2 regions of the Paenibacillus medicaginis genome follow, and region 2 is predicted to be linked to the other one. Evidence: a T-box and tRNA genes for the amino acid it is inferred to sense, from the RefSeq annotation. Region 2 holds a T-box; the other holds one or more tRNA genes.
What was found. The T-box of region 2 lies ahead of ACE5LO_RS23770 (valine--tRNA ligase). A T-box ahead of a tRNA ligase gene usually reads a tRNA of that ligase, here a tRNA-Val.
Positions count from the first base shown of each region.

Region 1: it has a tRNA-Val gene. The T-box ahead of ACE5LO_RS23770 (valine--tRNA ligase) is inferred to sense a tRNA for this amino acid. The anticodon was not compared.

Region 1 covers NZ_JBHIRY010000002.1:130,967-134,387, forward strand. Annotated here, with positions in the region: gene ACE5LO_RS03165 (amidohydrolase family protein) at 1-769, shown strand, start outside; gene ACE5LO_RS03170 (hypothetical protein) at 967-1,545, shown strand; tRNA gene ACE5LO_RS03175 (tRNA-Val) at 1,946-2,018, opposite strand; gene ACE5LO_RS03180 (GNAT family N-acetyltransferase) at 2,254-2,697, shown strand; gene ACE5LO_RS03185 (MBL fold metallo-hydrolase) at 2,835-3,421, opposite strand, start outside.
Region 2 covers NZ_JBHIRY010000035.1:22,061-25,481, reverse strand. Annotated here, with positions in the region: gene ACE5LO_RS23770 (valine--tRNA ligase) at 1-1,939, opposite strand, end outside; T-box leader at 2,008-2,265, opposite strand; gene ACE5LO_RS23765 (LysM peptidoglycan-binding domain-containing protein) at 2,442-3,421, opposite strand, start outside.

The DNA of each region.
Region 1 (3,421 bases), on a different contig from region 2:
CGACCAGAGGGTTGTCGATGAAGCTGTCGCAGAAGCGCTGCGCATGGGCATCGACGTATTGGGCGGCGCTCCCCATCTGGCTGATGATCCCGAAGGTGAGATCAGTCGCATTTTCCGGCTGGCTGAGCAATACGGGGTACCGGTTGATCTGCATGCCGATGAAAGCGATGATCCGGGAAAAAGGACTGTGTTGAGCATCGCGGAGCATACGATTCGTTACGGATATCAGGGCCGGGTGACGGCAGGCCATCTCTGTTCATTATCCGCGATGGATGAAAAGGATGCGCAGGTTGTGATCACAAAGATGAAAGATGCACGCCTGAATGCCGTAACGCTGCCTGCTGTTAACCTGTATTTGCAGGGAAGGGATGACCGTGGTCTGGTCCGGCGGGGAACAACACGAATCCGTGAGTTGCTTACTGTCGGCATTCCGCTGGCGGCCGCCTCCGATAACATTCAGGATCCGTTCCACCCGTTCGGCCGTGGAGATCTGACGCAGATCGCCCAAATTACATCGTATGCCGCCCATATGGGGGGCGAAGAGGATTTGGTACAGCTTCTGCGGATGATCACAGACGTACCTGCCGGCATTGTGGGCAGTGAAGGTTACGGGATTCAGGAAGGTAACGTCTGCAATTTTGTGGTCACAGATGCGGCGGATGTGACGCAGCTGCTATCGGGCACAAGCTTGAGTCGCTGGGTCTATTCCTGCGGAGGCTGGCAGTCGGGGCTGTATGCAGCGCGGGCGTATGCGATGGATAATCAGTGAACGGTTGAGAGTAATAGAGGGTGAAATAGCCGAACCAGGAAGGTATTCAGAAACGATACAAGATAAAAATAAAACGACAAGCCACGGGAATCGACCGAGGTTTGTTTGTCTAATTGAGAGTTTCTTTGAAAAATATGTATACTCTATTTCATTTTTATGGTAGATTATTCCCTGTAAAATAATAGGGAGATACCTTAATGAAAAATAAAAAAGTTATATTCTCAATATATGTTGTATCTGTTGCAGCCTGTATTATTGCAGGTTTCTTGATTGGTCCGCTTTTAACAGGTAATCATCCAGAAAGGGAACTTGGGTCGGTGGAAGTACCTAATAATCTTGAAGAAGCTCTTTATGGGGCAGATGTTGTAATAAAAGGGGTAGTAAGCAAAGTAGAGGAGCCAGAGAAGAGAAGTTCTGGAGTTGGTTTTGATTATGATGTAACTCCGGCAATCATTAGTGTGAGTGAAGTTGTATACGGGGAAGTACCGGAAGAGAAGGAGATTACGTTTTTGCAGCACGGAATTGAGAAAGATAACCCAGAAACTGACTTTGTCCATGAAGGTGAGCAGGTTTACCTTATCCTGGTAAAAACATCTGATGGAAAGTATTGGTCTTATAACTTTGATGACGGTGTCTGGAAAGTAAGAAACGGAAAAGTTGTATCTGAAACCACAAATAAGGTGCTCGAGCAATTAGATGGCACATCTCAAAATACATTTAAAGCTGAAATAAAAACAAGCGTAGAAGAAATTATGTCAAATAATGAGAGTAATTAATTTGCTCCTTTATTGAATTTTTTACTAGAATTTAGTTGCTAAATAATTCTTCGTGAAGAGGAATATAACAAATTTGTATCAAGGGAAATTGAATAAGGACAGTTTGCGGATTCAAAAAAATGAGAACTGGACCGAGCCAAGGGCTTATCTTTTTCGGTCCAGTTGTTTATTTTGTCTACTTTGCTCTTAAGCTCGAAATTGGATATGAATCTATGAGTCTGTCCGACAAAACATTTTGAAGAATATTTACCCATTACGACTGAATGAGCAGTTATAAGCAGCATCACTTTTGATTTATAGCCCCCTACAGGACCCCGAAATCGCCCCCAAAGACCTTTTGGCACTAAGCGACAACACCGGTAAAATAAGAAAACCCTTGCTATGCAAGGGCTCTCGGCTATGATCTGTAGTGGGCTCGAACCACTGACCCCCACCCTGTCAAGATGGTGCTCTCCCAGCTGAGCTAACAGATCAAATTAATTATCGCGGTAAGATTGATATTACCCGAAAGCTTCCCATGTGTCAACAGTCTATCTGAATAAATTTCATTTTTCCAAACAGATTAATGATAGATACAAGGCAATTCTGTCATTCACTTTCGCCGCTCTAACCATGAAACTACACCATTACCTTCCCAGCCGTTTTTGTATTATAATTCAGCTTACATGGTTCAATGCCATACATACATAGACAGTAGGAGGACAAATTATGGCGGCTGAGATTGTAACTGTAATGACCGAGGAGCAGCTCGAACAGGCGCTGGCCATTCGCACCGAAGTATTTGTTAAGGAGCAGAATGTACCGGTGGAGGAGGAAATTGACCAGCATGACCGCCTCACCGGGACGGCTCATCATTTTCTTATTCAGGACGAAGGAGAAATGGTTGCGACGGGAAGGGTAACCATTTATGACGACGAGACGGCTAAAATGCAGCGTATTGCAGTTCTGAAGAACTACCGCTCGAAAGGATACGGACGAGTGCTGTTGCTCGCCATGGAGGAGAGAGCACGGGAACTGGGGCTTCATTATTCGCTGCTGGACGCCCAGTGTCAGGCGGAGGTGTTCTACAAGAAGCTCGGCTATGAAACGATCTCCGAAGAGCCATTCGATGATGCGGGAATCCCGCATGTACGGATGCGTAAAAAGCTGTAATTGAAAGAAATTTCTGTCTAACCAGATCATACGAAAGTCGCAGAAAATGCCCGTTTCTGCGGCTTTCCCATCACCATCTCCCAACCATCACACTACCAGCAAATTACACAACAATCCCAATTACACTATCACCCTGACTATACTTCCAGCTCATGCTCCACATCATAAACGCGCTGCTGCTCAAGGATTTTCATCTCGCCCGTACGGCTCCGGAACGCCTCTATTTCATCGCTGTAATGCATAAGATGGATCATCCGCTGCAGCTCCGGCGGCAGGCTGAGCAGCTCGTCCAGGGTGGTATGTACTACTCCTTCGCCGAGCAGCTGCACCTCATGCAGAATCGCTCTGCAGCCGCGTTCCTGCACCAGCTTCGTCAGCATCCCCGGATCGAAGATCATATCCGCGCTGTAGAACAACCGCTCATTGATATACAGGGAGTAGCTGTCCTTGCCGGGAATATGCTTGGTAGAGATCAGCTCTGCCCGGATTCCGGGCACAAGGTCGATAGCCTCTCCCGGCACGAGCGGCCTGATTTCGAAGATGTCCTCCATCCGTTCAAACATCCCTTTTTGCAGCATCCCGCCTTTCAGGGTATTTTCCCAGAGCGGTTCGACGAGCGCCTCCGCCAAATACAGCACCGGCTTGCGCCCATGGATAAAATTCATGCGAAAGCCCATCTCTTCAAGCCCGCCTACATGATCGGCATGAATATGAGTGATAAGAA
Region 2 (3,421 bases):
ACAGCAATCGGCCTGTTTCGCCAAATTCATAGGCATCTATTAGACGCGTGATATCGCGCGAAGTTTCGTTCAGACGATGAAGAATCCAGCGGTCCGCCGTGCTGAGCTCGCCTGTAATGTCGATGTCGGAAGCGGTAAATCCATCCAGATTCATCAGCGCAAAGCGGGAAGCATTCCAAATTTTGTTTGCAAAATTCCGTGCTTGTTCGACACGTTCCTCACGGAACCGCAGATCCTGTCCCGGTGTGCTGCCCGTAGCTACCATGTAACGCATGGCGTCGGCGCCGTAGTTGTCGATCACTTCAAGCGGATCTACCCCGTTGCCGAGCGATTTGGACATTTTGCGTCCGTCGGAGGCACGGATCAGGCCGTGAATGAGAACATCCTTGAAAGGAATCTCGCCTGTGAATTCAAGGGCCGTGAATATCATACGGGATACCCAGAAGCCGATGATATCATAGCCTGTTACCAGCACATTGGTAGGATAGTAGCGCTGCAGATCTTCCGTCTGCTCAGGCCAGCCCAGCGTAGAAAAAGGCCACAGGGCGGAGCTGAACCAGGTGTCGAGCACATCCTCATCCTGCTTGAGATTTCTGCCTGCATATTCAGGCAGAGTCGTTGGATCCTCAGCCGATACGATCACTTCACCGGTATCCGCGTCATACCATGCCGGAATGCGGTGGCCCCACCATAGCTGGCGTGAGATACACCAGTCCCGTACATTTTCAATCCAGTGCATGTAGATTTTTTCAAAACGGTCCGGAACGAAATTAACGCCCTTTCCACTCTTTTGCGCTTCAATGGCCGTTTCAGCCAGCGGCTGCATTTTAACAAACCATTGTGTGGACAGATAAGGCTCGACAACTGCATTGGTCCGTTCGCTGTGTCCTACCTGGTGCACATGGTCTTCAATGCGGATAAGCACGCCCAGTTCCTTCAGGTCCGCTACGATCTGCTTGCGGCAATCACTGCGGTCAAGCCCTTGATATTTCCCGGCTTCGGCGTTCATTTTGCCATCCTCGTCCATAACGATAATCTGCGGCAGATTATGGCGTTGTCCCATTTCAAAATCGTTCGGATCGTGTGCCGGAGTAATTTTAACGGCACCGCTGCCGAATTCTTTATCTACGTAGTCGTCGGCAATCACAGGAATCTCCCGTCCCGTGAGTGGCAGAACGAGCATTTTGCCAATCATGTCCTTATACCGCTCATCTTCAGGATGAACAGCAACCGCCGTATCCCCAAGCATCGTTTCCGGACGGGTTGTCGCCACAGTGATATGACCGCTTCCGTCTTTCAGCGGGTACTGCAAATGGTACAGGTGGCCGTTGACTTCTTTGTGTTCTACCTCGATATCGGAAAGAGCGGTGCGGGCAACCGGGTCCCAGTTGATAATACGCTTGCCCCGGTAAATCAGACCTTTTTCATAAAGCTTGACAAAAACGGTCCGTACCGCTTTGGACAACCCTTCGTCCAGAGTGAACCGCTCACGGGAATAGTCCAGTGAAAAACCCATCTTTTCCCATTGATTGTGAATGTTGTCGAGATAGTGCTCCTTCCATTCCCATACTTTCTCCAGAAATTTCTCCCTGCCGAGATCATAGCGGGTGAGCCCTTCTTCACGCAGCTTCTGCTCCACCTTGGTCTGCGTAGCAATCCCGGCGTGGTCGGCGCCCGGAAGCCACAAAGCGTCATAGCCCTGCATCCGCTTCACACGGATAATGATATCCTGCAGCGTAAAATCCAGTGCATGTCCCATATGCAGCATTCCGGTTACGTTCGGGGGAGGAATAACGATCGTAAAAGGCTCCGCCTCCGGAAAGCGGCCTGCGCGGAAGTATCCTTTCTCGATCCACGTTTTATACCATTTCTGTTCCGCCGCTTTCGGATCGTACGTTGTCGGCATTTCCAGGGTTGTTTTATTCGTTTGTTCTGACATGCTTCCTTACCTCCATCATTGGTTTTGGAATTGGTCGTTTTTTTGGGCATAAAAAAAGCCCGTCATCCTCAAAGGACGAAAGGCTGTTCTTTCGCGGTACCACCTTTGTTTCACACCCATACCGTCCGAAAACAGCACAGATTGTGACACTCATGCGGATAACGGCCGCTCACCGGCCTTGTTCTACTAATGGCCTACGCAATGCGCATGTTCAAACAGGCGACTCCCGGGCGACTTCAGCCAGTTGGTTCCTGCGGAATCTCCCAGCGCTGCAATTCCGCTCTCTGAAGGACATACTGCCTACTCTTCCCGTTCAATGTCTTTCATATAAGCTCTTGGTTCCCTTAAACTGATATACCACATAATAACTTGCCTGCCCCTCTTAGTCAACTGTCGAGGCGCACAATTTCAGACATATATTCTTTAGCATAACCCTGACTTCCCCTTTGCATACCAACAACCCGCCGCTGTCATGCGGCAGGCTGTCCGGGTCTTCAAGCTATTATGGAATATACAGAACCTGGCCTTCTTCTACGTTCTGTTCGCTTAGCCGGTTATGCATCTGCAGCTCACGTGCGCTCAGTTCGTACCGTTCCGCAATCGATTCCAGCGTCTCCTCACGCTGGACAATGCACAGCCTGACCTTGCGGAACTTGGTTTCCTCCTGAAATCCATGCTGAAAAAGAGTTTTCCATTTCCCGTTATCCGCCCCTGGTTCGCCGTCTTCTTCGGGGGCAGTCAGATCAGCGCTTTCATCATACGCGAGTTCGGCTTCCTTGGCAGGACGTGAAGTGATCAGTGAAGAATATGGTACAGCTTCGGCCGCTACGACACCGGGTTCCTTTTTGCTTCCAAAAGCAACCTTCGGCTCTTTTTTCTCCTCTGCCGGTGTGTCTGACAACGTCGTAACAGAAGGCTCCGCAAAAGAAATCTGCTCTTCCGGCCGTTCAGCCGTGATCGGGATATCTTGCTTGAACACTTCAACAGGTTCATGCTCAGGGGCAGACTCCGGCTCACGGACCACTGCCTTCACCGGCTCTTCCCGCTCGGACTCCAGCTCCCAGACTACAGGTTTGCCGTTGGTAAAATCCGCAATCTCCTGATCCTCATTGCGAATCACATCTGCGAGTGTATGATCCTCGGCTTCCTGCGGCTGCGCTGCTTCCGGTTGGGGATTCCAGAATGTCTGTATCGAATCTTCATTAAGTGCCTGCTCCTGCTCTTGCTGCTGCTCAAATTGCTGTTCATACTGATGCTGCTCAGACTGTAGTTGTTCAGGCTGTTGCTGCTGCTTATCCTGCTGTTGTTGCTTATTCTGCTGCTCCGGCACTGGAGTATGAGCTGCCGTGTATCCGTCATCACCCCAGCCAGGTGCTTCCTCCGTCTGCGAGCCGTCAACCCCGTACAGCGTCAATATGCCCGTGATATTCAAGCTCCGCAAGGACAGCAGATCCACATCAAAGTTTTCTATTTCCATCGAAA